4 regions of the Streptomyces changanensis genome follow, and region 2 is predicted to be linked to each of the others. Evidence: riboswitches for the same ligand, from Rfam matches in the RefSeq annotation. Region 2 holds a riboswitch; each other region holds the start of a gene.
What was found. A riboswitch is a leader RNA that binds a small molecule or an ion and turns the genes downstream of it on or off. The one in region 2 is predicted to bind cyclic di-AMP.
Positions count from the first base shown of each region.

Region 1: linked by a shared signal. The riboswitch ahead of NRO40_RS02150 (transglycosylase SLT domain-containing protein) and the one ahead of NRO40_RS11875 (LysM peptidoglycan-binding domain-containing protein) in region 2 are both predicted to bind cyclic di-AMP.
Region 3: linked by a shared signal. The riboswitch ahead of NRO40_RS14045 (M23 family metallopeptidase) and the one ahead of NRO40_RS11875 (LysM peptidoglycan-binding domain-containing protein) in region 2 are both predicted to bind cyclic di-AMP.
Region 4: linked by a shared signal. The riboswitch ahead of NRO40_RS22615 (M23 family metallopeptidase) and the one ahead of NRO40_RS11875 (LysM peptidoglycan-binding domain-containing protein) in region 2 are both predicted to bind cyclic di-AMP.

Region 1 covers NZ_CP102332.1:494,611-501,488, forward strand. The annotation lists gene NRO40_RS02135 (sugar phosphate isomerase/epimerase family protein) at 1-913, shown strand, start outside; gene NRO40_RS02140 (Gfo/Idh/MocA family protein) at 950-1,969, shown strand; gene NRO40_RS02145 (hypothetical protein) at 2,040-2,519, shown strand; gene NRO40_RS02150 (transglycosylase SLT domain-containing protein) at 2,503-3,264, opposite strand; cyclic di-AMP (ydaO/yuaA leader) riboswitch at 3,270-3,425, opposite strand; gene NRO40_RS02155 (hypothetical protein) at 4,444-4,746, opposite strand; gene NRO40_RS02160 (hypothetical protein) at 5,024-5,293, opposite strand; gene NRO40_RS02165 (DUF2382 domain-containing protein) at 5,392-6,189, opposite strand; gene NRO40_RS02170 (SGNH/GDSL hydrolase family protein) at 6,395-6,878, opposite strand, start outside.
Region 2 covers NZ_CP102332.1:2,680,232-2,687,109, forward strand. The annotation lists gene NRO40_RS11855 (Ppx/GppA phosphatase family protein) at 1-207, opposite strand, end outside; gene NRO40_RS11860 (DUF501 domain-containing protein) at 204-821, opposite strand; gene NRO40_RS11865 (FtsB family cell division protein) at 852-1,325, opposite strand; gene eno (phosphopyruvate hydratase) at 1,420-2,700, opposite strand; gene NRO40_RS11875 (LysM peptidoglycan-binding domain-containing protein) at 3,010-3,687, opposite strand; cyclic di-AMP (ydaO/yuaA leader) riboswitch at 3,692-3,865, opposite strand; gene NRO40_RS11880 (transglycosylase family protein) at 4,126-5,166, opposite strand; gene NRO40_RS11885 (cytochrome P450 family protein) at 5,280-6,545, opposite strand; gene NRO40_RS11890 (hypothetical protein) at 6,542-6,878, opposite strand, start outside.
Region 3 covers NZ_CP102332.1:3,188,309-3,195,186, forward strand. The annotation lists gene NRO40_RS14040 (PrsW family intramembrane metalloprotease) at 1-694, shown strand, start outside; gene NRO40_RS14045 (M23 family metallopeptidase) at 1,031-2,152, opposite strand; cyclic di-AMP (ydaO/yuaA leader) riboswitch at 2,164-2,300, opposite strand; gene NRO40_RS14050 (PP2C family protein-serine/threonine phosphatase) at 2,537-3,814, opposite strand; tRNA gene NRO40_RS14055 (tRNA-Met) at 4,051-4,124, opposite strand; tRNA gene NRO40_RS14060 (tRNA-Lys) at 4,372-4,447, opposite strand; gene NRO40_RS14065 (DEAD/DEAH box helicase) at 4,601-6,868, opposite strand.
Region 4 covers NZ_CP102332.1:5,106,468-5,113,345, reverse strand. The annotation lists gene NRO40_RS22630 (bifunctional acetate--CoA ligase family protein/GNAT family N-acetyltransferase) at 1-2,272, opposite strand, end outside; gene NRO40_RS22625 (HPr family phosphocarrier protein) at 2,399-2,686, shown strand; gene NRO40_RS22620 (GntR family transcriptional regulator) at 2,999-3,676, opposite strand; gene NRO40_RS22615 (M23 family metallopeptidase) at 3,930-4,733, opposite strand; cyclic di-AMP (ydaO/yuaA leader) riboswitch at 4,747-4,910, opposite strand; gene NRO40_RS22610 (M16 family metallopeptidase) at 5,174-6,541, opposite strand; gene NRO40_RS22605 (M16 family metallopeptidase) at 6,568-6,878, opposite strand, start outside.

The sequences.
Region 1 (6,878 bases), 2.2 Mb from region 2:
GGGCCCCGCCGGTACCCCGCTCCTGGACCGCATCAGGGTGGGCTCCGCCCCCGACTCGTGGGGGGTGTGGTTCGCGGACGACCCGCGGCAGGTGCCCTGGGAGCGGTTCCTCGACGAGGTCGCCGGGGCGGGGTACGAGTGGATCGAGCTGGGCCCGTACGGCTATCTGCCCACCGACCCGGCCCGGCTCGCCGACGAGACGGCCCGGCGCGGCCTGCGGGTCTCGGCCGGCACGGTCTTCACCTCGCTGCACCACGGGCCCGCCGTCTGGGACGCCACCTGGGCGCACGTCCGTCAGGTGGCGGCGCTCGCGCGGGCGGTGGGGGCCGGGCACCTGGTGGTCATCCCGTCGTTCTGGCGGGACGACCGCACGGCGGCGCTCGTCGAGCCGCCCGAGCTGACCGCCGAGCAGTGGACGCACCTCGCGCGCGGCACGGAGCGGCTCGCCCACGAGGTGCGGTACCGGTACGGCCTGCGGATCGTCGTCCACCCGCACGCCGACACGCACCTCGACACCGAGGAGCACGTCGAGCGGTTCCTCGACGCCACGGACCCGGGGCTGGTGGACCTGTGCCTGGACACCGGGCACTACGCCTACTGCGGCGGTGACAGCGTCAAGCTGATCGAGACGTACGGCGAGCGCATCGGCTACCTGCACCTCAAGCAGGTCGATCCGGCCGTCCTCGCCGACGTCGTGGCGAACGGCGTCGCCTTCGGGCCGGCCGTGCGGCGCGGCGTGATGTGCGAACCGCCGTCGGGGGTGCCCGCCCTCCCCCCGGTCCTGGCGGCGGCGCAGCGCCTGGGCGTGGACCTGTTCGCCATCGTGGAGCAGGACATGTACCCGTGCCCACCGGACAAGCCGCTGCCCATCGCCGTGCGGACACGGCGGTTCCTGCGCTCCTGCGGCGCCTGACGGCGCCCCCCGCCGACCCGGAAGGAACCCTGGACCATGACCCAGCGCGGGACGCTCGGCGTCGCCGTCGTCGGCACCGGCCGGATGGGCGCCGACCACGTCCGCCGCATCGACCGGGTGATCCCCGGGGCGCGGGTGGCCGCCGTCGCGGACGTGGACGCCGGGCGGGCCGCGGCGGTCGCCGCGGGCGTGGACGGCTGCTCGGTGCACACCGACCCGGCCGCCGCGATGGCAGCGCCGGGCGTCGACGCCGTCGTCGTCGCCTCCCCCGGCCCGGCGCACGAGGCGGCGCTGCTCACGGCGCTGGAGTACGGGCTTCCGGTGCTGTGCGAGAAGCCCCTCACCCCGGACGCGGCGGCGGCGCTGCGGGTGGTGCGCGCCGAGGAGCGGCTCGGGCGGCGGCTGGTCCAGGTGGGCTTCATGCGGCGGTACGACGCGGAGTACCTCGGGCTGAAGGCCCTGCTGGACGAGGGCGGGCTGGGGCGTCCGCTGATGCTGCACCACCGGCACCGCAACGCCGCCTCACCGCCCGGGTTCACCGACGCGATGCTCGTCGAGGACTCGGTGGTGCACGAGGTGGACGTGACGCGCTGGCTGCTGGGCCAGGAGGTCGCGGCGGTCACGGTGCTGCGCCCGAGGGCGTCGGGCAACGCCCCGGAGGGGCTCGCCGACCCGCAGTTCGTGGTGTTCGAGACGGACGGCGGCGCCCTGGCCGACGTGGAGGTCTACCTCAACTGCCGTTTCGGGTACCAGGTGCAGGCCGAGGCCGTGTGCGAGAGCGGTACGGCGCGGATCGGCGACGCGCACGGCATGCTCCTCAACACGGCGGGCCGCTGGGGCGGCCGGGTCGCGGCGGGGTTCGAGGAGCGGTTCGAGGACGCGTACGACCGCCAGGTGCGGGCCTGGGTGGACGCCACGCGGCGCGGTGAGGTCACCGGGCCGAGCTGCTGGGACGGGTACGCGGCGGCGGCCGTGTGCGAGGCGGGGGTGCGCGCGCAGGTCGGCGGGGGACGTGTGGAGGTGGCGCTCGCCGACCGCCCGGCCCTCTACGCCTGACCGGGGGCCGCCCCGGTACGCGCCCGTCGGCCCGGCGGGTGGGACGGGTACCGCGCCGCCGGACGGAGCAATGGGCGCGTGGCCGGGGCGGTGGCGCGCACAGGGCCGGGACACCGTCTCCTCGAAGGGGGTCCCCCTGCGTGGAAGCATCCCGCTCGCCGTCCCGGCCCTGGTCTGCGCGCTCGCGGTGACCGCGGGTGCCGCCGCGGCCGCCGTCGCGGCCGTCACCGACACGGACGACCGGGGCACGGACGACCGCGGCACGATCAGCGCCCACACGGACCCCCGCGGTACGGACGCCTCCGGTACGGAGCTTCCGGGGAGGGGCCTCCCCGGCTCGGACGGCACAGGTGCGGACGCCCCGGGTACGGGCGGTCTCCTGTTCGGCGTCGGCAACGTCGTACAGCGGCCGGAGCACCGGCCGGTGAATCACTGCGGCAATCTGGACGGCCGGGGCTGGTCCGCGGACGCGTCCGACCTCACCGCGTCGCCGGCTCCGGGGCAGGGCTCGGGGACCTGCCCCGGAGGGACGGTCAGTACGGGCCGTTGACGTTGTCGATGGAGCCGTACCGGTCGGCCGCGTAGTTGCACGCGGCGGTGATGTTGGCGACCGGGTGGTACGGGTCCAGCGGCGTGCCGGGCACGTGGTACGCGGTGAAGGTCGGGTCGATGACCTGGAGAAGGCCCTTGGAAGGCGTTCCGGCGGCCGCGTTGGAGTCCCAGTTGTTGATCGCGAGCGGATTTCCCGAGGATTCACGCATGATGTTCCGGTGAATTCCCTCGTAGGTGCCGGGAATTCCGTGCCGCGCCAGGACGTCCAGGGATTCCCTGATCCAGCCGTCGAGGTCGTCGGTGTACGTCTTCGTCTGCACGGGGGCCACGGCCGGGCGGGCCTGGGAACGGTCGGCGCGGGCCGGCGCGGGGCGCTCTGCGGCCTTCGCGCCGAGCGTGAGCTTCATGCCGGGCCGGATGTGTGACGGGTCGTCACCGATGACCGGGCGGTTGTCCTGGAACAGCTTCTTCCACCCGCCGGTGACCGCGTGGTCGGCGGCGATGCGGAAGAGCGTGTCGCCTGCGGCCACGGAGTACGTCGTGGGCTTGGCCGCGGTCACGGCGGCGGCCGGCGCGGCCGTGACCTGCGCCGCGGTGACGAGCTGCGTCGTGACGGGCGCCGCCGAAGCGGTCGCGGCGCCGGCCAGGGGCAGGGCGAGAGCGGCTCCACCGGCGCTCGCGACGGCGAGGGTACGGACGAGGCGGTTGTTCCTGGGACGGCGGTGCTTACCCTGTGCGGGCATGGGGGCGTTCCTCTCCGGCGCCTGCGAGGTGAGCTGTCGGGTTCGGACGGGAGATGTCCGGCGGTGGCCGCGGCCACCACTCCACCCCGAGCCGCTCCGGGGACCGGACCGGCGACTTACCTGGTTCCCCCGCTCCTGCCGTGCGTGAGTGGGTGCGGAGTCCGGAAGGCGGCAGGATTCGGCGTTCCCTCCGGAATGCGGTGACCGTAGACGACGGCGGTCGGCGGGAACAAGGCCCGGAATTCCCGCGGGTGATCAATTCCCAAGACCATTTCGCGTGAATTCCTTGACACCGCAGGCCGTCCGGGAATGACGGGCGGTTCCCCGCGTGACGGACGTCACGGGACGCGCCGGCCGCGACCGGGCGGCACAATCCGCCCTAAAGCTCGGCTAATTCGCTCCTCTCCCCCTAAAGGCCCACAATAAACACGGACATCAACGAAACGGACATGACCGCGCGTCCCAGCCGTTGAGGTGAGCGCCGCCCGGGCGGGTCCGGGGAGCGCCGAGCGGTTGCGCCGCCCCGACGGGCGTTCCAGGCTGAATCGATCGGAAACAGCCGACAAAGGGATGGATCGTACAGAAATCGGCATTTCTCATGGCTCACCGTCGGGTGTGGGCGACCTGGGCGGTGCTTCCGGGCCTCACGGCGCCGGCGGTCACGACCACGCCCTCTGCGGCGGCGCCGGAATCCACCCGCGCCGCCGCGCCCGCGTCGGCCCGCCCCGTCGTCGACTGGGCGCGCACCACCGCGGAGACCGCCGGCCAGGGGGGGGTACGCGTCCGAGGATGTGCTCGGGCCCTCGTCCCGGCCGACGTCCACAACGCGCGCCCTTCGCGGGCGCGCGGCTGGGCCGGCTCCGCCCCCTGCTCACGGACCGCCCCGAGCGCTTCCGCCCGGGACCGCCTCCCGGGCTGTCCTCCGCCCGCCACGCCGCCGACCCCGCGGAGGTGGAGGCCTTCGGCTCGAGGACCGGTTCACGGCACACCCCGGAGCAGACCTCCACCGCGCCGTTCTCCACCAAGCTCGACCTCCAGGGCGCCCTGGCCGACCGCGCCGCCCGCCGCGCCTCGACCTGGTGGACACCGCCCGCCCGCACGCCGCCGTCAACACCGTGCAGGCCGACACCGTCATCGCCGCCTGGGACGCGGGACTCCGCCACGGCTCCTGGCGACCCGTCACCGCCCCCTCCACGAGGCGGCGACCGACGGCAGCCCGCGCACCGAGCCCGCCCCCGGCCGGCAGCCGCTCCTCGAAACCCCCGCGCACCCCGACCAGCGCAGCGGCCACGCCGCCACGGCCGGCGCGCCGACCCGGACGCCGACCCTGCTGTCCGGCAGCCCGCGGCCGGACCTGCGCATCACGTCGGTCGTCGCGAAGGTCGCCCGCACCCACGCCCGCCACGACGACCAGGACGCCATCGACGCCCGGGGGCGGGCGGGCGTCCACACCCGCACGGCCGACGTGGTCGCCGACGCCACGGGCCGACAGGTGGCGGCCCGGGCGCCGGGCGGGGTACCTCCGGCCGGTGCGCGGCCGGCCCCGGCACGCCGACGCGCGGGCCCGCCGGCGGAACGGGGTCCTCCCGTCCCACCGGCGGGCCCGCGCGCCCTCGCACCGGGGCCGAGCAGTACGTCGAACGCGTCCCAGGGTCGATCCGTGGCCCGAGGGCGGGTGGAGCGGGGCGACCGCGCTCCGGTCGTGGTACGCGGCCGCCCTGCTCGTGGTGCCCGCGACGACGCCGCCGCCGGCCCCTGTTCAGCCGCCGACGCGGGTGACGCCGAACATCAGGGTGCGACGGGCGACGTCGTAGTGGACGGTTCCGGTGTTCGACAGCAGGTCCTGCAGGACGTCGGCGTCGGCGGCGTCCACGGTCAGCACCTCTTCCCAGGCCCCCTCGTCCAGGACGAGCTGGAGGGTGAAGGTACCGGGAGCGGCGGGGTCGCCGGCGACCCAGCTGAACTGGTAGTGGCTGAGCTGGCGGACCTTGATGCTGTCGTCGGTGAGCGGTTGCTCGACCTTGGCCATGTGCTTCTCCTCGTGCGACGGGCGATGCTCCCTGCGGGAGGACTCCGGTGGGTGCCGGGGCGACCGGGTCTCGCCCTCGGCCTACGGAACGCTCGTGGTCAACGGTCGTCGCGCCGCCGGTCGGGCGCATCGGTCTCGATGTGCTCCTTGCGGACCTGGCCGCGGACTTCCTCTTCCTCGACGTGTTCGTCGGTCTCCAGGCGCACCCGCTCCACCGGGACGGCCTCGGTCTCGACGACGGGGCGCTCGGCGTGCAGGGTGACTTCGTGCTCGGCCTCGGTGATCTCGGGGCCGGACAGCGCGGCGTCGCGGTTCGCGTCGGTGATCGGCTCGCGTTCGACGCGGACCTCCTCGTGCCGCACGGGCACGGTCTTCTGGACCTCCTCCGTGACCACGTACTTGCGCAGGCGGGCCCGGCCCACTTCCTGCCTCTCGGTGCCGACGTGCAGCCGCTCCTCGGAGCGGGTCATCGCGTCGTCACCACCGCGGTCCGTCGCGGCCGGCCTGGTCCCCCTGTCGGTTTCGGAGCGGGCCCAGCCTCCCTCACCGGACCGGTTGGCCTGCTCCCACGACTCGTCCCACGCGATGCCGTAGTGCTCGTACAGCCGGTGCTCCTCGTCCTCGGACAGGTGCCCGCCCGCGTCGACGTCCACGTTGGGCGCGTTCTTGACCTTGCTCTTGTCGTAGGGCACCTCCAAGTGGTCACCGACCACGGCGGCGTCCTTGACCGGCACGAAGGACTCACTGGTGCCGAACATTCCGGTCTTGACGCTGACCCACTCCGGGCGGCCGGTGGCGTCGTCGAGGAAGACGTGCCTGGCTTCGCCGATCTTGCTCCCGTCGGGGTCGTAGACGGGATGGTCGAGCACGCTCGGGATCTGCTCTCGGGTGATCATGTGGACCCTCCTGCTTCCTCATCGGGGCTTCCCCGTCCGGCTCACCGATCCCGATGGGACGAAACATCTCTGGAGTGCACAAAAACGACATTTCCCTGTGGGTGACGCACGTGTCCCCCTGCCCGTCGCGGCCTGCTGGGCGGCGACGGGCAGGGGTCGGCGACGGGCAGGGGGGCCGGATCTGGCCCCGCCGGGCCGTGTCCCGCTACCTGAGGCGCGCGGCGAGCGGGAGGTTCTGCCGGCGCACGTCACCGGCGACGAGCCTGGCCACCTGCTGGGCGCCGTGGGTGTCGAAGTGGGTGCGGTCGTCGCAGAAGAAGGCCCCTACGGGTCCCGATCCGTAGTCGCCGTTGTGGGGGCAGAAGCGCAGGCTGTTGTAGAGCGAGACGCTCAGCGTCTGCAGGTCGACGACCGGCGCCCGGGCGGCGGTCCCCGCGGCGTGGGTCTGCTCGACGAAGCCGCGGTTCCTGGTCGCCGTGCTGCCGGAGCAGGTGAGGGCGGCGACGGGGGTGAGCAGCACCGGGTGGGCGCCCCGGGCGAGGGCGGCCTTCGCCATCATCGTCATCAGCTGCTGGTAGCGGGCCGGGCCGACGTGCCGCGGGCAGGTGGAGGAGGAGTCGTTGATGCCGAACTGGATGAACAGGTAGTCGCCGGCCTTCATCCCGGTGCTCGCGTTCAGCATCGCCTGC
Region 2 (6,878 bases):
GATGACGGCGGCGTACGCGCGGCAGGCGGCGAAGGTCCGCTCCAGCGCCTCGGGGGCGAGTCGGCCGGTGCGGTCGACGCCTTGGCCGAGCCGGACCACGGTCATCCGCCGGTCCAGGTCGACGAGGGTGCCCGCGTCGGGGTCGACGTCCGCGACGAGCAGGCGGATGGAGTTGGTGCCGCAGTCGACGGCGGCGACCCGGGTCACCGGCCACCCTCCGCGTCGCCATCGGTCGCGTCGCCACCGGCGGTGTCCGCCGCGTCCGCCGACGCGCCGCCGGCCCCGGCCGCCGCGTCCCCGGGCTCCCGGTCGGCGCCGACGCACGGGCCCTTCGCCCACCACTCGGGGAGCATCGCGAGCGCCTCGTCCCCCAGGGGGTTGACGCCGGGTCCGGCGACCAGCGAGTGGCCGACCAGGACGTGCAGGCACTTCACCCGGTCCGGCATGCCGCCGGCGCTGGGGAAGCCGGCGAGCACCTCGATGGCGTCGCGGCGCGCGAGGTAGTCCTCGTGCGCGGCGCGGTAGGCGGCCGCCAGCTCGGGGTCGCGCGCCAGGCGCTCGGTCATCTCCTTCATGACGCCGTTCGCCTCGAGCGTGCCGATCGCGGAGTTCGCGCGGGGGCACGTGAGGTAGTACGTCGTCGGGAAGGGCGTGCCGTCCGGGAGCCGGGGCGCGGTCTCGACCACGTCGGGGTTGCCGCACGGGCAGCGGTGCGCGATGGCCCGCAGGCCGCGCGGCGGGCGGCCGAGCTGGTCCTGGAAGGCCGCGACGTCGGCCTCGGTCGGCTCGGTGCGTTCAGTCTGCGGAGGGGGCGTTTCCATGCCTGCCTTGATCCTGGTGGAGCTACGGGGCTATCGGTTCTCCTGGTCGGCGCGGTCCACGCCGTCCCAGACGTTCGAGTACCAGGGCCGGCCGGTGCCGCCCTGGTCGGTGCGGTGCTCGCGCGCCGCCTCGGGGTCGTTCATGGTGAAGGCCGTCTCGCCGGGCAGCACGTAGTGCAGGTGCCGGCGGGCGAGCTGCCGGACGTAGGCGTCGTCCTGGAGGCGGGCCTTCTCGTCGCGCAGCCGCTCCACCCGGGCCGCCGCCTGCTCCGCGAGCCGTTCCTGCTCGGCGATCTCGCCGCGCTGCGACACGTACTGGCGCATCGGGTAGGCGAGGGCCACGACCATGGAGCAGACCACGAGGGCGAGGAACGCGGCCCGGCCGGTCAGCCGGGAGCGGCGCGCCTGACGGCGGCTCTGGGAGCGGTAGACGCGGGCGGCGGTCTGCTCGCCGAGCAGCCGCAGCCTCGTCGCGGTCGAGAACCGGTCCCGGTCCTGGCCCATCGGCTCGCCCCTCCTCACGTACGACGTACGACGTCCCCGGACACGGTACGGGACCGTGGCCGGGGACGTGCGCAACTGCGGCGTCGGGCGGGCGTCAGCCCTTGAAGCGCGGGAAGGCGCTGCGACCGGCGTACACCGCGGCGTCGTCGAGGATCTCCTCGATGCGCAGCAGCTGGTTGTACTTGGCGACGCGCTCGGAGCGGGCCGGGGCGCCGGTCTTGATCTGGCCGCAGTTGGTGGCGACGGCCAGGTCGGCGATGGTGACGTCCTCGGTCTCGCCGGAGCGGTGGGACATCATGCACTTGAAGCCGTTGCGCTGGGCCAGCTCGACGGCGTCGAGGGTCTCGGTGAGGGAGCCGATCTGGTTCACCTTGACGAGCAGCGCGTTGGCCGCGCCCTCCTCGATGCCGCGGGCGAGGCGCTCGGGGTTGGTGACGAACAGGTCGTCACCGACGAGCTGGACCTTCGCGCCGAGCTTCTCGGTGATGGTCTTCCAGCCGTCCCAGTCGTCCTCGAACAGCGGGTCCTCGATGGAGACGAGCGGGTACGCCTCGACGAGCTCGGCGTAGTACTCGGTCATCTCGGCGGCCGTGCGGGACTTGCCCTCGAACGCGTAGGCGCCGTCCTTGTGGAACTCGGACGCGGCGACGTCCAGGGCGAGCGCGATGTCGCGGCCCGGGGTGTAGCCGGCCTGCTTGATCGCCTCCAGGATGAGGTCGAGCGCGGCGCGGTTCGACTCCAGGTTCGGGGCGAAGCCGCCCTCGTCGCCGAGGCCGGTGGACAGGCCCTTCTCCTTCAGCACCTTCTTGAGGGTGTGGTAGACCTCGGTGCCCCAGCGCAGGGCCTCGGAGAAGGACTCGGCGCCGATCGGCGCGATCATGAACTCCTGGATGTCCACGTTGGAGTCGGCGTGCGAGCCGCCGTTCAGGATGTTCATCATCGGCACCGGCAGCAGGTGCGCGTTCGGGCCGCCCAGGTAGCGGAAGAGCGGGAGGTCGGAGGCCTCGGAGGCGGCGTGCGCCACGGCGAGGGAGACGCCGAGGATGGCGTTGGCGCCGAGGGAGGACTTGTCCGGGGTGGCGTCCAGGTCGAACATCGCCTGGTCGATGAGCCGCTGCTCGGTGGCGTCGTAGCCGACGAGCTCCGGTCCGATCTGCTCGATGACGGCGAGCACCGCCTTCTCGACACCCTTGCCGAGGTAGCGGTCCTTGTCACCGTCGCGGAGCTCGAGGGCCTCGAACGCACCGGTGGAGGCACCGGAGGGGACGGCAGCACGGCCGGTGCTGCCGTCGTCGAGGCCGACCTCGACCTCGACCGTGGGGTTGCCTCGGGAGTCCAGGATTTCCCGGGCTACGACGACGTCGATGGACGGCACGAGCATCTCCTTCTGGGATGTGACGCGTGGAGTGCAGGGGCTTCACCCTTGCGGCAAGAGCCTAACCGGCTCCGGGGCCGGTGCCCGCGACCGCCCGCCTCCTGGGACGAAAAAGGGCACAACCACCCATGAGTCGGGACGAACTGACAGCGTTCCTACTGATGAGTAATCACGCTGAGCGGGTCGACACTCATCCGTCCTGGCCCGGTTCGCCCCGTTTCGCACGGGGGTCCTGACGGCGGAGGGCCCCGGTCCGGCACACCCCCGGGTGGAGGGCGCGTCGGGGCCGGGGCCGGTCGCCGCGGGGGGTCAGCTCAGGTGGAGCTGCTGGCCCGGGTAGATCAGGTCGGCGTCGGAGACGATGTCCTCGTTCAGGTCGAACAGCTTCTTCCAGCCGCCCGCGACCTTCTCGGCCGTGGCGATGGAGCTGAGCGTGTCGCCGGCCTTGACGCGGTACTCGCCGTCGCCCTTCTCGACCTTCTCGCCGGTCGGGGTGGTGACGGTGCCGGAGGACTTCGGGGCGGCCTTGGGCGTCGCGGCCTTCGGCGTGGTGCGCTGCTCGCTGCGCGTGGTGGGCTCCTCGGCGGTGCGCTCGGCGGCGGCGCCGTCGTACGCGGCACCGGACAGGCCGACGCCGCAGCTCGGCCACGCGCCCTTGCCCTGGCCGGCGAGGACCTTCTCGGCCACGGCTATCTGCTGCGACTTGGAGGCCTTGTCGGCGGTCTGGGCGTACGCGGTGCCGCCGTACGCCGCCCAGGTGGAGGCGGAGAACTGCAGGCCGCCGTAGTAGCCGTTGCCGGTGTTGATCGACCAGTCGCCGCCGGACTCGCACTGCGCGACGCGGTCCCACTCGGCGGCGGTGGCGGCGCTCGCGGTCGTGGCGCCGAGCAGCGGGGCGGCGACGGCGGCACCCGTGATGCCGGCGAAGGCGGCGAAACGGACGGCCTTGGACGGGCGACGGTGCTTGCGCTTACCGGAAGAAAGCATGGGTGTGTCTCCTCACCGACGCCTACGAGGTGAGCTGTCGGGTTCGGGCCTGGTGAGTGCCCGGCCGTGCGCTGGGTGGCGCACGGCTTCACCCCTAGCCGGTCCCGGCCGTCCTTCGACGGCCCGGCCCCGGCGCTTACCTTGGGTCCCCCGCTCCTGCCCACGGCGCTGGAAGCGTCGACTGTTCCCGTCGCCGGCGGCAGGATTCGGCGTTACCGGTCGGACGGGGCCCGCGGTGGCGAGCTGGTCTCGACGGTAATCACAGACCGACCCGAAGTTCAAAGGGGGACATTCGGGTCAATCCGCCCCTACTTGCCTGCCCCTTAGGGGTGTTTGCGCAGGTAGGGGCCGAAACGGACGGACCGGGCGGCGGCGACGCGCCAGTTGGGGTGAAGAGACTCTTGTCTCACTTCCCAGAAACGGACATTCAGCCCGTAACTACCCCTTGGGCTGGGCGAGATCGAGGCTCTGGCCAGGGACGATGAGGTCCGGGTCGGTGCCGACGGCCTCGCGGTTGGCGTCGTAGAGGGCCGTCCAGCCGCCGGGCACCTCGTGGGCGTCCGCGATGGCCCAGAGGTTGTCGCCGGGCCGGACGGTGTACGTGCCGTCGGCCGCGAGGCCGTCGGCCGTACGTGCCGCGGCGTCACCCCGCGAGGTGGGCGTACCCGTTCCGCGCCCTTCGACCGCGGCGCCGGTGTCGACGGAGCCGTCACCGGGGACCGGGGCCGTCGGACCGGTCGCGCCCTCCTCCTTGGCCGGCTCGCCGCGGTGCTTGCCGTTGCCGGACGCGGGGGTCGGGACCCCGCCGTCGACGGGGGCCTCGCCGGGGGCCGTCGGGGACGGCTCGGCGGGGGAAGCGCCCGGGGCGGTCGGCGTCGTCGCCGGCGCGGTCGGCCCGGCGGTGGCGCCGGAGCCCGCGGTGGCGCCGGTCGCACCGGAGCCAGGCGTGCCGGAGACGGTGGCGGCCTCGGTGCCGGTCGCGGGCCGGTCCGCCGTGGAGGGCGTGCCGGCGTCGGGGGCGGGCTCGGCGGACGCCTCCGGCTCCTCGGCGCTCGCCGACGGGGCGGGCGAGGTGCCGGGGTCGGTCTCCGCGGTGGAGCCGCCGCCGACGGTCAGGCCGGCGATGGGGGCGCAGGTCTCCCAGGCGGCGGCGCCCTGCGCGGCGAAGACCTTCTCCGCGACGGCGATCTGCTGGGCGCGGCTGGCGAGGTCGGCGCGGGGCGCGTAGGCCGTGCCGCCGTACGCCTGCCAGGTCTCCTGGGAGAACTGGAGGCCGCCGTAGTAGCCGTTGCCGAGGTCGGCGCTCCACATGCCGCCGGTCTCGCACTCGGCGACCCGGTTCCAGGTCTCGGCGTCGGCCGCGGACGCGGTACCCGCGCCGAGCAGCGGCAGGGCGATCGCGGATCCGGTCACCCCCGCGGCGACGACGAGGGCGGGGGCCTGACGGGGTCGACGGTGTCGTCCGTTCCCGGAGCGCATGCGTTGGACCTTTCGCGTGACTGCTGAGGTGACGGTGAACGTAGCGGCATTCGAACGCCAGTCACAAGTCGATGCAGGGGAGATTACGCGAAGATCACAGTTATGACGGAGTGTCAGCTTGCCTCGGGCGTGAACTCCACCGGCAGCGTGCGCAGTCCCCGCATGATGAGTCCGCCGCGCCAGCGCAACTCCTCCGGGGGGACGGCGAGGCGCAGGTCGGGCAGGCGCGTCAGCAGCGTGGCGAGGGCTGTCTGCCCCTCCAGCCGGGCGAGCGGCGCGCCCAGACAGTAGTGGATGCCGTGCCCGTAGCCGAGGTGCTGGTTGTCGCTCCGCGCGAGGTCCAGGGTGTCCGGCCGGTCGAACCGCTCGGGGTCCCGGTCGGCGGCCGCCAGGACGACCAGCACGGGCTCGCCCACCTCGACGCGCTGCCCGCCGAGGGTCAGCGGCTCGGTCGCGAAGCGCCAGGTGGCGAGCTCCACGGGCCCGTCGTACCGCAGCAGCTCCTCGACGCCCGTCTCCAGCAGGCCGCGCTCCCCGGCGGCCAACGACCGCTGCAGGCGGGTGCGCTGGCCGTCGTCGCGGAGCAGGGCGTACGTGCCGTTCCCGATGAGGTTGACCGTGGTCTCGAAACCGGCGAACAGCAGGATGAAGGCCATCGCGGCGGCCTCGTTCTCGGTGAGGTGCTCGCCGTGGTCGGAGGCCCGGATGAGCCCGGAGATCAGGTCGTCGTCCCCGCCCCGCCCCAACCCCTCCCGCTTGCGGTGGATCAGGTCGACGAGGTAGGCCCGCATCCGCTTCACGGCCCGCGCCACCCCGCCGCGCGGCCCGCCGCCGTGCCGGATCATCTGCCCGGCCCAGTCCCGGAAGTCGTCCTGGTCCTCGGCGGGCACCCCGAGCATGTCGCAGATGGCGTGAATGGGGAGCGGGAAGGCGAAGTCGTGGATGAGGTCGGCCTCGCCCTTCGCGGCGAAACCGTCGATCAGCCGGTCCGTCAGCTCCTGCACGCGGGGCGCGAACTCGGCGACCCGGCGCGGAGTGAACGCCTTCGACACGAGCCGGCGCAGCCGCGTGTGGTCCGGCGGGTCGATGTTGAGCAGGTGCGTCATCAGCTCGGCCTTGCGCTCGCCGGGGATGCCGGTCTTGCCCTTGGCGTGCGCCGGCTCGGCGTGGTGCGCCGGGTTCTTGCTGAGCCGCTGGTCGGCGAGGGCCTGCCGGGCGTCGGCGTACCGGGTGACCAGCCACGCCTCCACACCGCTCGGCAGCCGCGTCCGGTGCACGGGTGCGTGCTCCCGCAGCCAGGCGTACGCCGGGTACGGATCGGTGGCGAACTCCCAGGTGAAGAGCTCGGGGGGTGCGGCGGGGTCGTGGGGAGCGTTCACCCCCCGACGGTATCCGGCCCCGCGTCGAGGGCCCGCACGGCACCCGGGTGCCCGGCGTCGGCGGCCTTGCGCATCCAGGCGGCGGCCTCCTCGGGCTCGTGCTCGGCCAGGAGGCGGGCCATCCGGTAGGCGCCGTAGGCGTCGCCGAGCTCGTGGCCGCGCGTGTACCAGTCGACGGCACCGGGGCGGTCGTGCTCCTGCTCGCACAGGACGCCGAGGAGCGTCGCGGCCGCGCCGAGCCCGTGGTCGGCGCACTCGTGGAGGTACCGCTCGGTGGCGTTCCGGGTGCGGATCCGGTCCGGGGCGCGCTCGACCGGCCGGGCGGTGTCCAGC
Region 3 (6,878 bases), 510 kb from region 2:
GTTCGGCACCTCCGGCATCGGGTCGGTGACGGCGGCGACGTTCTTCGTACGGGTGGTGATGTCGCCGTTCGCGCATCCGCTGTTCACGGTGCTGACCGGCATCGGGTTCGGGATCGCCGCGATGACGGCCCGCCGCCGCAGAATGGCGCGGGTGGTGCTGCCGGTGCTGGGGCTGGCCCTGGCGATGGGCGTGCACGCGCTGTGGAACGGCTCGACGACGTTCGGCCCGTGGGGGTTCGTCGCCGTGTACGGGGCGTTCATGCTGCCGGCGCTCGGGCTGCTGACGTGGCTCGCGGTCTGGACCCGCCAGCGGGAGCTGCGCACCATAGCCGCCGAGCTGCCGGCGTACGCGGCGGCCGGCTGGCTCACCGCGGACGAGCCGCTCGCGCTGTCCTCGATGCGGGCGCGGTCCCTGGCGCGGGACTACGCGGCCCGCGCGTACGGCCCGGCGGCGGCCCGGTCGGTGGGCGAGTACGAGGCGTTCGCGACGACGCTGGCGTTCCTGCGCCACCGGGCGCGGCGGGGCGCGGCGGACCGGGACTTCACCGCGCGCGAGCAGGAGCTGCTGCACCACATGTGGCAGCGGAAGGCGACGGCCGGCCCGGCGCTGACGTTCGCCGCCCGCGCGACCGGCCGCGTGTGGACCCCGCCGCCGCACCGCGACTACGCGGGGTACAACCCGTACCGGTACTGAGCGCGGGCGGGGCGAGCCGGGCCGGACGGGCCTTGCATGACGGGGCGGGACCGGCCGGGCGGGGAAGACCGGCAGCCCTGGCGTCGGGGGGTGTGCCGCCAAGGCTGCCGGGATCGATGGACCGCCGGACGTCAGGCGGGCGGTGCGCACGCCGTACCGCCCGTACCGTCGGTCGGTACGCCACGTCGGACCGCCCGTACCGCCCTACCGCCCGTACCGTCGGTCGGGACGCGCACCCGGCGGGCCGCCGCCTCGAGCGGGCCGCCGCCTCGAGCGGGCCGCCGCCTCGAGCGGGCCGCCGCCTCGAGCGGGCCGCCGCCTCGAGCGGGGACGGGGTCAGACGGTGAGGCCCTTGCCGCGGAGCCAGGCCAGCGGGTCGATGCCGCCGCCGGAGGGCGTGTGGACCTCCAGGTGCAGGTGCGGCCCGGTGACGTTGCCCGTGGCGCCGACGCGGCCGATGGTCTCGCCGGTGCCGACGCTCTGCCCGGCGCTGACGGTCATCGAGGAGAGGTGGCAGTACCAGACCTCCGTACCGTCCGCGAGCTCCAGGACGACCCGGTAGCCGTACGCGCCGGACCAGCCGGCCGACTTCACGGTGCCGCTGTGGACGGCGTTGGCCGGGGTGCCCGTGGGGGCGGCCAGGTCGAGGCCCGTGTGGTAGCCGGAGGACCACATGGAGCCGGCCTGGCCGTACGTCGAGGTGATCGTGTACGAGGAGGTCGGCAGGGCGTAGCTCGCGGCGAGCTTGGCCAGGCGCTCGGCCTCCGCCTTGGCGGCGGCCGCGGCCTCGGCGCGCTCGCGCTTCTCCTGCTCGGCCTTCGCCTCGGCCTTCGCCTTGGCCTGGGCGGTGGCCTGCTGGGCGGCGGCCTCGGCGGCGGCCTTCTCGGCGGCCGCCTTCTCCGCGGCGGCCCGGGATTCGGCGTCGGCGGCCGCCTGCTGCTGCTCGGCCTGCTGGAGGATGCGGGCGCGCAGGGCCTCGCCCGCGTCGGAACCGCCCTGCGCCTCCTGGCCACCGGGCGAGGCCGACGACAGCGTGGCGAGGGGCGCGAGGTCGGCGGCGGCGACGTCCTGCGGGTCGGCGGCGGCCTCGGCGGCGGCGCCGGCGTCCGTGGTGTCGTCGGCGATCAGGGCGCCGACGCCGGGCAGCGAGGAAGCGTCCGGGAGGCCGACGTCCGGGAGGGATATGGCGACCCGGGGCTTGTCCTGAGCGGTGGCCATGCCGCCCGCGCCGACGGCGGCGATGACGCCGACGCCGAGGACGGTGGAGCTGCGGGCGAGGCCGCCGCGCTGCTTGACGACGCGGTGGCGGCCGCGGACCGGACGGACGGAGTCCTCGGTGGGGTTCCACTCGACGTCGGCCGCGGGGGCGGCGGTGCCGGCGAAGCCCTGTCCGACCGGCTGGCCGGTGGTGTCGTACGCGCCGAAGGGGGCTTCGGGGGCAGGCCTGTTGGACGCCACGGGGGCGCTCTCCTTTCCTTCCTTCTCGCCTACCGGGTTAGCTGACGGGTTCGGAGCAGGAAGGTCTCCTACGGGCCGGAATGCAGCCCGATTCACCCCAGGTGTGGTGGGTCCCCGGTTCCCTCGCGGGATTCGGCGCATGCGCACGGTGCCGCCTCTGCGACGGCTGGTACGACCGCGCTGCGTTATCGAACGTTAATAGACGCACGGGTCGTATTCCAAGCCGTTGCCGGGTATTCGTGAGGGCCGACGACAGGCACCAAGTCCCCTATAGGCAGACATTTCCCGGCGAATTGACACCGCGTCAAGGGGTTCGAGACCCCTCCGACCGACCACGACTTTCTGACGGTTTGTCAATTGTTATCGCCGAGAGCTGTCCTCCCCTCACGGAGCGTGCCCGTCGGGGCGGGCGACCGCGAGCAGTGCCATGTCGTCGTCCGCCCCGCCGCCCGTGTACCGCCGCACGTCGTCGACCAGCCCGTCCAGCAGCTCCCCCGGCGCCGGGAAGGTCCGCCCCTCCAGCCAGGCGGCCGGGTCGTAGAACATGCCCGCCGCGTCCCGCGCCTCGGTGAGGCCGTCCGTGTGGAAGAGCAGTGTCGCCCCCGGCGGGAACGGCGCCGTGTACGCGCGGTCCGGCCAGGTGCCCAGCTCCCCCATGCCCAGCGGCAGCGCCGGCTCCGGCGGCTCCAGCACGGCCACGCGGCCGTCCGCACCCAACAGCAGCGGTTCGGGGTGGCCCCGGTTCACCACCCGTACCGTCCCGTCGCCGCGCGGGACCTCGGCGAGCACCGCCGTCGTGAACCCCTCCACCGCGTCCAGGCCGTCCCGCCGGGTCCCCTCCCGGGCGAGCGCCCGCTCCAGCCGCTGCGCCACCGCCTCCAGCGAGCTCTCCTGCTCGGCGGCCTCGCGGAACGCCCCGATGACGATCGCCACGGCCTCCACCGCGCCCAGGCCCTTGCCCCGCACGTCCCCCACGACGAGCCGGACCCCGTACGGGGTGTCCTGCACGGCGAACAGGTCCCCGCCGATGGACGCGTCGGCCTGCGCGGCCTCGTAACGCGCGGCCACCCGCAGTCCGCCGATGCGTTCGGCGGGCACCGGCAGCACCGCCCGCTGCGCCGTCTCCGCGATCACCCGCGCCGAGGCGAGCCGCTCGCCGCTGCGCCGTACGAGCCGGTTGATGAGCAGGGCGAGCCCGCCGACGGTGACCACGGTCAGCAGCTCGGTCAGCGTGGGAACCCGGGGGAAGGGCTTCTCGACCAGGTGCGGCGCGATCACGGCCAGGACGGCGCACAGCGCGACGACGAGGGTCGCGCGCCGGGTGTAGAGGGGTGCGGCGATGAGCGGCGCGGCGACGAAGAAGGGGACGCCCGTGAAGGGCGGCGGGGTCGCGATGTCGTACGCCACGCCCCCGACGAGCAGCAGCCCGGGAAGCCCCCGCACGATCCGCCGGACCACCCCACCGGTCTCGGCCCGACCTGACTCGACCTGACCGGCCTCGACCCGATCCCGCTCGGCACGGCCGTGGCCGTGGGGCACCGGGCCGGCACCGCCGCCGTGGGGCACCGGGGCACCGCGGCCACCCCGGCCGGCGGCGCCGTCGCGCGCGTCGTCACCGGCCCGCTCGTCGCCGCCCTCGCCGTACTCCGCTCGCTGCCCCACCACCCCAGGCTGGCCGCAGCCGCCCTCCCCGGCGACCCGCGGTCGGCCGACCGGGCGAGGCGGCGGCCACATCCCGGGAGCCGCGCCATCGACCGCCCGACCGGCCATCCGACCATCCGACCATCCGGCCGACCGTCCGCCGACCGACGTCGCCCGGCCGCTGTTCGACCGCCCGACAGCCCGACCGGGAAAACGCCGAAGGCCCGGTGCTGTAAGCACCGGGCCTTCGGTTTCAGTAGCGGGGACAGGATTTGAACCTGCGACCTCTGGGTTATGAGCCCAGCGAGCTACCGAGCTGCTCCACCCCGCGTCGTTGAACACAACCTTACGCCATCCCGGGGGGTGCCGTTGACCATTTCGCGCCTTCAGCGCCAGAAAGCTGAAGAAATTCCCGGTTCGCCGGCGACGAGGCCCCCGACAGCGGGCCATCACCGGCCCCGGAGCGGGTCCGGAACGGCCTCGAAAGGGAGCGCGGCGCCCCCGGACGCACGAATGCCCCGGCCGGAAGGAACCGGCCGGGGCACCAGACCCCGTGACGAGCCGCGGAGGCTCGCGACTGGTAGGCCCTGTGGGACTCGAACCCACAACCAACGGATTAAAAGTCCGCTGCTCTGCCAATTGAGCTAAGGGCCCTCGACGGGTCATCCCCGAGCATAGCCCGCCGGGACCGGTGAGCCGATCGGGTATCGGCACAACACCCTCGTACGGCCCGTCCCGGAACCGGGACGGGCCCGTACGCGGCACACGAGGTGTCGCGTACGGGCCCGTCGGGCGCCCTACGGGGCGTCAGCCGTTGCGCTTCCAGCGGGGCTTGTCGTCGCGGCGCCCGAAGGAGGAGCCGGAGCCGGAGCCGGTGTTCGAGCCGCCGCGGTGGTCGTCACGGCGACCGTACGGGCGCTCGTGGCCGCCGGAGCGGAAGCCGCCGCCCGCGGGGCGGTCGTCCCGACGGTCGCGGTTGAACGGACGGTCGCTGCCGCGGTGACCGCCGGTGGGGCGGTCGTCACGACGGTCGTCGCGGCGGAAGCCACCGGCCGGGCGGTCGTTGTCACGACGGAAGCCACCGGACGCCGGACGGTCGTTGTCACGGCGGAAACCACCCGAGGCCGGACGGTCGTTGTCACGGCGGAAGCCACCGGACGCCGGACGGTCGTTGTCCCGGCGGAAACCACCCGAGGCCGGACGGTCGTTGTCCCGACGGAAACCGCCGCGGTCGTTGTCCCGGCGCTCGAAGGAGCGGCCACCGCGGTCGTCACGGTCGCGGTTGAAGCCGCCCCGGTCGTCGCGGCGGTCGTTGTCGCGGCGGAAGCCACCCGACGGGCGGTCGTTGTCGCGGCGGAACCCGCCACGGTCGTTGTCCCGGCGGTCGTCGCGGCGGTAGCCACCCCGGTCCTCGCGGTCGCGGCGCTCGAAGTTGCCCCGCTCGTCGCGGCGGTCCCGGCGCTCGTACGAGGACGAGCGGTCGTCGCGGGAGTCCCGCTCGGGCTGGGCCGGTACGGCGGCGACGGCGGCCTGCACCTCGGCCTCGGCGGCCTCGGTCACCTCGGCGACGGCGGCCTCCGGGTCCTCGCCCCGCTCGCGCGCGGCGCGGGCGACCAGACGGTCGGCCTCCTCGCGGAGCTCGGCGGCGCGGCGCTGCATGCGCTCCAGCTGCTGGGCGAGGTCGGCCGCCTCGCGCTCGGCCTGCTTGGCGGCGTTGTTCGCGGAGTCGGCCTGCACCTCGGTCAGGGACCGGGCACCGGTGATCTCGGCGACCTCCGGGTCGAACGCCCCGGCGCCGCCCACGATGTGGCGCGTGGCGTCGACGCCCGCGTCCTCCATGAGGCGGAAGATCTGGCGGCGCTGGTGCGGCAGGGCCAGCGAGACGACGACGCCGGACTTGCCCGCACGGGCGGTACGGCCCGAACGGTGCAGGTAGTCCTTGTGGTCGCCGGCCGGGTCGACGTTCAGGACCAGGTCGATGCCGTCGACGTGGATGCCGCGGGCGGCGACGTCGGTGGCGACGAGGGCGTTGACGTAGCCCTTCTTGAAGTCTTCCAGGACCCGCGTACGGGCGCCCTGGGTCATGCCGCCGTGCAGCGCGTCGGCCTTGACGCCGGTGTCCTGCAGCTGCTCGGCGATGCGGTCCGCGCCCAGCTGGGTGCGGACGAAGATGATGGTGCGGCCCTTGCGGGCGGCGATCGCGGCGGTGACCGGCGCCTTGTCCTTGGGCTTCACGACCAGGACGTGGTGGGTCATGGTGGTGACGTTGCCCTGGGCGCTGTCGACCTCGTGGACGACCGGGTCGGTCAGGTAGCGCTTGACCAGCGTCGCGATCTCGTTCTCCATCGTGGCGGAGAAGAGCAGGCGCTGGCCGCCGGCCGGCACCTGGTCGAGCAGCTCGGTGACCTCGGGCAGGAAGCCCAGGTCCGCCATCTGGTCGGCCTCGTCGAGGACGGCGACCTGGACGGCCTCCAGCGAGCAGGCGCCGCGGTTGATGATGTCGCGCAGCCGGCCCGGGGTGGCGACGAGGATGTCGACGCCGCGCTCCAGGGCGTAGATCTGGTTGCCCATCGACGTACCGCCGCAGACGACCTTCATCTTGAGGCCGAGGACGTCGCCGTACGGCTGGAGGGCGTCCGCGACCTGCATGGCGAGCTCACGGGTCGGGGTGAGGATGACGCCGCGGGGCTTCTTCTTGTCGGTGTGGCCGCCGGCCAGCGTGGCGAGCAGCGGCAGACCGAAGGAGAGGGTCTTGCCGGAGCCGGTGCGGCCGCGGCCGAGGATGTCCTTGCCGGCCAGGGCGTCCGGGATGGTCGCGGCCTGGATCGGGAAGGGGGTGGTCACGCCGTTCTGGGCGAGCTTGCGGACGACGCCCTCGGGGAGGCCGAGGTCGGCGAAGGTGATGGTGGGCTCGTCGGCGACCGTCTCGTCGGCGACCGCCACGGCGGTCTCCTCGGCGGTCTCCTCGACCGTGCCCTCCGCGTCGGCGGCGACGAGCTGCTCGTCGTTCACCGCGGTGTCGGCGGTGGGGTTCTCGGTCGTGGACAGAACGGTGTCAGTGCTGGAAATGGACATGCGAAATGCG
Region 4 (6,878 bases), 2.4 Mb from region 2:
CGGGCCGCACGGCGATGCCGTAGCGGCCGAGCAGCCGGTGGGCGTCGTCCGGTGTGAGCGTGACACCCCGCTCTCCCGCCTCCGGCGTGTCCAGGAGGTCCTGGATCCGCGCGGCTGCCCCGGTCTCGTCGATCCCCTCGTACTCGGGGACCCGGCCGGGGTCGGCGACCTTGCGGCGCCACTCGGCGTACCGGACGGCTTCGGCGAGGGCGCGGACGGCGCGTTCGGCTGCGGGGTAGGCGGGGATGTGGCCGGGGGTGGCGGGAGGTGTGGTGCCGGTGGGCGGGGCGGCGGTGCCGGTGGGCGGGGTGGCGGTGGGCTGGGTGTGTGCCCGGGTGGCGGCGGGGGCCGGCGGGGTGGGTGGGGGCGTCGTGCCGGTGGGGTGTTCCGGGGCGGGGGCGGTGCTCGTGGCGGCGGCGAGGGCGTCCGCCAGCGCGCCCAGCTCCACGTGGACCACGACGACCGGCTTCGCCGGCGCCGCGGCGCGGGCCGCCCGCAGTGCCGCGGCCAGCACCTCCCCCTCGCCGGACGTGTCGATGCCGCCGTGCGGGCCGACCGACGGGATGGCGGTGACGACGACCGCGTCACAGGCGTCGTCGTGCAGCGCCGCGGCGAGCGCCGTACGGAAGTCGTCCGGGGTGGCCGCGGTGGTCAGGTCCCGGGGCGGCAGCGGCCGCAGCCCCTCGGTGAGGCAGGCGTCGTAGGTGAGGAGGCCGAGCGACTCCGAGTTGCCGAGGATCGCGACCCGCGGGCCCGCGGGAAGCGGCTGCCCGGCGAGGAGCAGCCCCGCGTCGACCAGTTCCGTGACGGTGTCGACGCGAATCACCCCGGCCTGCCGGAGCAGGGCCGACACCGTGGCGTGCGGGATGCGGGTGACGGGCACGGCGTGGCCGGGCGGCGCGCTGCCGCTGTGCCGGGCGCCCTTGACGACGACGACCGGCTTGACGGCGGCGGTCCGGCGGGCCAGCCGGGTGAACTTGCGCGGGTTGCCGATCGACTCCAGATAGAGCAGGACCACGTCGGTGTCGGGGTCCTCGTACCAGTACTGGAGGATGTCGTTGCCGGAGACGTCCGCCCGGTTGCCGGAGGAGACGAACGACGACACGCCGGCGCCGCGCCGGTGCAGCCCCGCGAGGAGCGCGATGCCGATCGCGCCCGACTGGGTGAACAGGCCGATGCGGCCGGCGGCCGGGAGCTGGGGGGCGAGGGAGGCGTTGAGCCGGGCGCCGTCCGCGGTGTTGATGACGCCGAAGGCGTTGGGGCCGATGACCCGCATGCCGTACGAGCGGGCCTGCCGTACCAGGGCGCGCTGGCGCTCCCGGCCCGCGGGGCCGCTCTCGGCGTAACCGGCGGAGAGGACGACCAGACCGCGCACGCCGTGCTCGCCGCAGTCGGCGACGGCCTCCGGGACCCGTTCGGCGGGCACGGCGACGACCGCGAGGTCGACCGGCTCGCCGATGTCGCGGACGGAGCGGTGCGCGGGGACGCCCTCCAGCGTGGCGGGCCCCTCGGGGAGGGCGCTGTTCACGGCGTACGCGCGACCGGTGAAGCCGGCACCGACGAGGTTGCGCAGGACGGTCCGGCCGACGCCGCCGGGGGTGCGGCCCGCGCCCACGACGGCGACCGAGCCGGGGGCGAGGAGGCGCTGCACGGACCGTGCCTCGGCGCGCTGCTCGCGGGCGCGCTGGACGGCGAGGGAGCGGTCGGTGGGCTCCAGGTCGAGGTGGAGGCGGACGGCGCCGTCCTCGAAGCTGCGCTTCTGGGTGTACCCGGCGTCCGTGAACACCTTGATCATTTTGGTGTTGGCGGGCAGGACCTCGGCGGCGAACCGGTGGATGCCGCGCTCGCGGGCGACGGCGGCGATGTGTTCGAGGAGGGCGGAGGCGACGCCCCGGCCCTGGTGCGCGTCCTGGACGAGGAAGGCGACCTCGGCGTCGGCGGCCGGAGCGGTGGCGGGGTGGCCGTGCTCGTCGATGCGGTCGTAGCGGACGGTCGCGATGAACTCGCCGCCGATCGTGGCGGCCAGCCCCACCCGGTCCACGTAGTCGTGGTGGGTGAAATGCCGCACGTCCTTGGCGGAGAGGCGGGGGTAGGGTGCGAAGAACCGGTAGTACTTCGACTCGTCCGAGACCTGCTCGTAGAAGCTGACCAGGCGTTCGGCGTCGTCCGTGGTGATCGGTCTGATCCGCGCGGTGCCGCCGTCGCGCAGCACCACGTCTGCTTCCCAGTGGTCTGGATAGGCGTGCGCCGACTGATCGGACGGGTTCAGCATGGGCCAAGGGTACGGCGCGCGGCGTGGTGCGGGAGGGGGTCGGCAGGCACGTCGAGCCGGGTTCCACCACTCTTCCGCATATGGGAGACTGGTCTAGACAACCACTAGCACGTGAAGGGCAACACCATGGCTGAGCGCCGCGTCAACGTGGGTTGGGCCGAGGGCCTGCACGCCCGCCCCGCCTCCATCTTCGTCCGTGCCGCCACGGCGTCGGGCGTCCCCGTGACGATCGCCAAGGCCGGCGGCACCCCGGTCAACGCCGCGTCGATGCTCGCCGTGCTGGGTCTCGGCGCGCAGGGCGGCGAGGAGGTCGTGCTCGCCTCCGACGCCGAGGGCGCGGACGCGGAGGCGGCGCTGGACCGCCTGGCGAAGCTGGTCGCCGAAGGCATGGAGGAGCTGCCCGAGACCGTCTGACGGTCCCCCGGCAGCACCACGGAACACGGAGCCGCACCCCCTGGTCGGGGGGTGCGGCTCTTCTCGTTGCCGGGGCGGGCGCGCGGGCAGCCGGAGGGGAATTCCCGGCGCGAGAGGGATTACCAGGGCGGACGGGCGCTTTCCCCGGATGAATTCCCGGCCGTCGACGCATTACGACATGCCGGCGTCGCGTCGTCGCGCATCCCCGCCACCATTTCCCGCACCGCGTTCCGCAGCCGCCCCCATTCCGGGCGCCCGGCGGAGGCGAAAAGATTCGGGCCGCGCTCGCCCTTTTTGTATACGAGGCCGCTGTTAATGCCGTGCGCCGGCCGTGTTTACGGGAGGTTGCGAACCCCTCACACCGTTCGCGCGGCGCAGCCGGTGGGAGCCGCGCCAGCGTTCGGCGTGCTGCGCGGTGAGCGCCCGGGCGCGCTCGGCGTCGCCGCGGGCGACGGCGTCGACGATGGCGCCGTGTTCGGCCCAGGCGTCCGTCGGGTGGGCGGGCTCGTCCACCACGTACATCCAGGCGATCTTGTGGCGCAGCTGGGTGAGCAGCGAGGTGAGGCCGGGGCTCGCCGACGCCTGGGCGAGCGTCTCGTGGAACCAGCCCCCGAGCGCCCGCAGGTCCTCACCGGGGCCGCGGCGGGCCCCCTCCTGGCCGAGCCGGACGAGGCCGCGCAGCACCTTCAGGTGGGCGTCGGTGCGCCGCTGGGCGGCACGGGCGGCGCCCAGCGGCTCCAGCAGCGCGCGCATCTCCAGGAGGTCGGCGGCCTCCTGCTCGGAGGGCTCGGCGACGCAGGCGCCGACGTGACGGCGGGAGGTGACGAAGCCCTCGGACTCCAGCGTGCGCAATGCCTCGCGGACCGGTACGCGGGAGACGCCGTAGCGGCGGGCGAGCTGCTCCTCCGTCAGGCGGCTGCCGCGCGGCAGCGCCCCGGAGACGATGTCCGCCCGGATCGCCGTGCACACCGAATGCGCGGGAATGCGCATACCGAACCTCCGAACCGCTCCGCCCACCGTTTAATCCGCGCGACACCCAGGAGTTCGACGCTGTTGCGGTGACTCTATGGCAAGCACACCGATTTTCCGATGCCGGGCCGGAATTCATGGTGCTTTTTTGGACGTGCGCGGGCGCGCGGGAGGGTGTCCCGCCGACCTGTTCGGCGGGACACCCCTGGGGGCCACAATGGTGCGGAGGCCCCGGCTCGTCGGCGAGCGGGGGCCTCCGTGAGCGGGTGGCGGGTCAGACGTTGACGCCGCGGGCCCGGAGGTAGGACACCGGGTCGATGTCGGAGCCGTACTCGGCGCTCGTGCGGGCCTCGAAGTGGAGGTGCGGGCCCGTGGAGTTGCCGGTGGAACCGGAGACGCCGATCTGCTGGCCCGGCGCGACGCTCTGGCCGACGGAGACGCTGACCGAGGCGAGGTGGCCGTACTGGGTGTAGGTGCCGTCGTTCATGCGGATGACGACGTTGTTGCCGTAGGCGCCGCCCCAGCCGGCCTCGACGACGGTGCCGAGGCCCACGGAGACGACGGTGGAGCCGTAGGCGGCGTGGAAGTCGACACCGGAGTGGCTGCCGGAGGACCACAGCGCGCCGCCCGACTGGTAGGCGGTGGAGACGTACGAGCCGGCGACGGGCAGCGTGAAGCTGTTCAGACGCTTGCGCTCGGCCTCGCGGTCGGCGCGCTCCTGCGCCTCGCGGGCGGCCTCGGCGCGGGCCTCGGCCTTGCGGGCCGCCTCGGCGCGGGCCTCGGCGTTGCGCTTGGCGGCCATCTCGGCCTCCGCCTGGCGCTCGGCGACCTCGGCGGCCAGCTCCTGCGCCGACGCCTGGTCCGCGACCTCGTCGGCCAGTTCGTAGTCGGCGATGGCGGTGGTGAGCCCGGCGTCCTCCGGGGCCGCGGTCCGGTCGGCCTCGGCGGCGAAGGCCGGGGACGCGAGGGTTCCGATGACGCCGGAGGTGGCGAGTGCGGCGACGCCGGCGGCGTGGGCGCTCTTGCGGCTCAGACGGCTGGGGGCGCGGTGCTTCCCGGCGGCACGGGTGAACGCCATGAAGTGGATGTGTCCTTTCCTTCCCTCTCGCCTACCGGGTTAGCTGACGGGTTCGGAGCAGGAAGGTCTCCTACGGGCCCCTCCGCGCGGTGGCGAAGGCGTCCGATTCACCCCAGGGGACGGTGGGTCCCCGGTTCCCCAGGCTCGCGCCTGACGGGGATTCGGCGATCGCTGCCCGATGCCGCGGGTGCGGCGGATCATGCGGGCGGACAGCGACTAAGACGCTAAGTGGCTGATCTTCCAATAACCAAACGGACACGGTTTTTTGTAGCGCACGCCACAGTGCAGACACCCCACCTTGCCCACAAAACGGACACCCGGCCGAGGAAGGGAGGAGCCCCGGCATCCCTGGGGACGCCGGGGCTCCGTGTGCCCCTCCGAGTGCCGGGGCCGGCGGGAACCCGAGGTTCCGCGCGCCGCGGCTCCGGACCGGGTGTCAATCAGCCGGCGACGACGGTGACTTCACCGATGCCGAGCGCCTCCACCGGCGCCTTGATCCGCGCGGCGTCACCCACGAGCACGGTGACGAGGCGGTCCTGCGGGAAGGCGCTCACGACCGCGGCCGTGGCCTCCACCGTGCCCGTCGCGTCCAAGCGCTGGTACAGCCGGGCCTGGAAGTCGTCCGGGAGGTGCTGCTCCACCTGGTCGGCGAGCGTGGCCGCGACGGACGCCGCCGTCTCGTACTTGAGCGGCGCGACGCCCACCAGGTTGTGCACGGCGGCGTCACGCTCCGCGTCGGTCAGCCCCTCGGCCGCGAGGGTCCGCAGCACCTTCCACAGGTCCTCCAGGGCGGGGCCGGTGTTGGGGGTGTCCACCGAGCCGCTGATGGCGAGCATCGCCGCGCCCGAACCGTCCGGCAGCGACCGCAGGACCTGGCCGAAGGCCCGCACGCCGTAGGTGTAGCCCTTCTCCTCGCGCAGGACGCGGTCCAGGCGCGAGGTGAGGGTGCCGCCCAGGCAGTACGTGCCGACGATCTGGGCCGGCCACACGCTGTCGTGCCGGTCGGGGCCGACGCGGCCGATGAGCAGCTGCGTCTGCACGGCTCCCGGCCGGTCCACGATGACGACGCGACCGGTGTCGTCGGCGGTGACGGCCGACGCGGCGCGCTCCCGGGGCGCGTCGCCCGTCCACGCGCCGAGCGTGTCGGCGAGGACGGCGTCCAGGTCGATCCCGGTCAGGTCGCCGACGACGACCGCCGTCGCCGACGCGGGACGGACGTGGGCCTCGTAGAAGGCGCGCACGGCCGCGGCGTCGATCCGGGCGACGGTGTCCTCGGAGCCCTGACGGGGGCGGGACATGCGCGAGGTGGCCGGGAACAGCTCGGCGGAGAGCTGCTTGGCGGCGCGGCGCGCCGGATTGGCCGTCTCGTGCGGGATTTCGTCGAGCCGGTTCCGCACGAGGCGCTCGACCTCGCCGTCGACGAAGGCGGGGGCCCGCAGCGCCTCGGCGAGCAGCCCGAGGGCCTTGTGCAGCCGGGAGGCCGGCACCTCCAGCGAGACCCGCACGCCCGGGTGGTCGGCGTGCGCGTCGAGCGTCGCGCCGCAGCGCTCCAGCTCCGCGGCGAACTCCTCCGCGGAGTGCTTGTCGGTGCCCTCGGACAGGGCGCGCGCCATGATCGTGGCGACGCCGTCGAGGCCCTCCGGCTCGGCGTCCAGCGGGGCGTCCAGGACGATCTCCACGGCGACGACCTGCTGGCCGGGACGGTGGCAGCGCAGGACGGTCAGCCCGTTGTCCAACCGGCCCCGCTCCGGGGCGGGGAAGGCCCACACGCGGGGCGCGCCGGCCTGCGGCTGCGGGTGGAATTCCATGCTGGTCAGAGACACGGCAGCGTCGCTCACTGGTCCGTACCCTCCTCGTCGTCGCTGTCGGTCGGGTCGCCGTCGGCGCCCTTGGCGGGCTCGTAGACGAGCACCGCGCGGTTGTCCGGGCGCAGCCGCTGGGCGGCGACCTCCCGGACCTCGTCCGCGGTGACGTCCAGGACGCGCTGGACGGCGGTGAGGGCGAGCTGCGGGTCACCGAAGAGGACGGCGAAGCGGCACAGTTCGTCCGCGCGGCCGGCGACCGTGCCGAGGCGGTCCAGCCACTCGCGCTCCAGCTGCGCCTGGGCCCGCTCCATCTCCTCGGCCGTGGGGCCCTCGGCGGCGA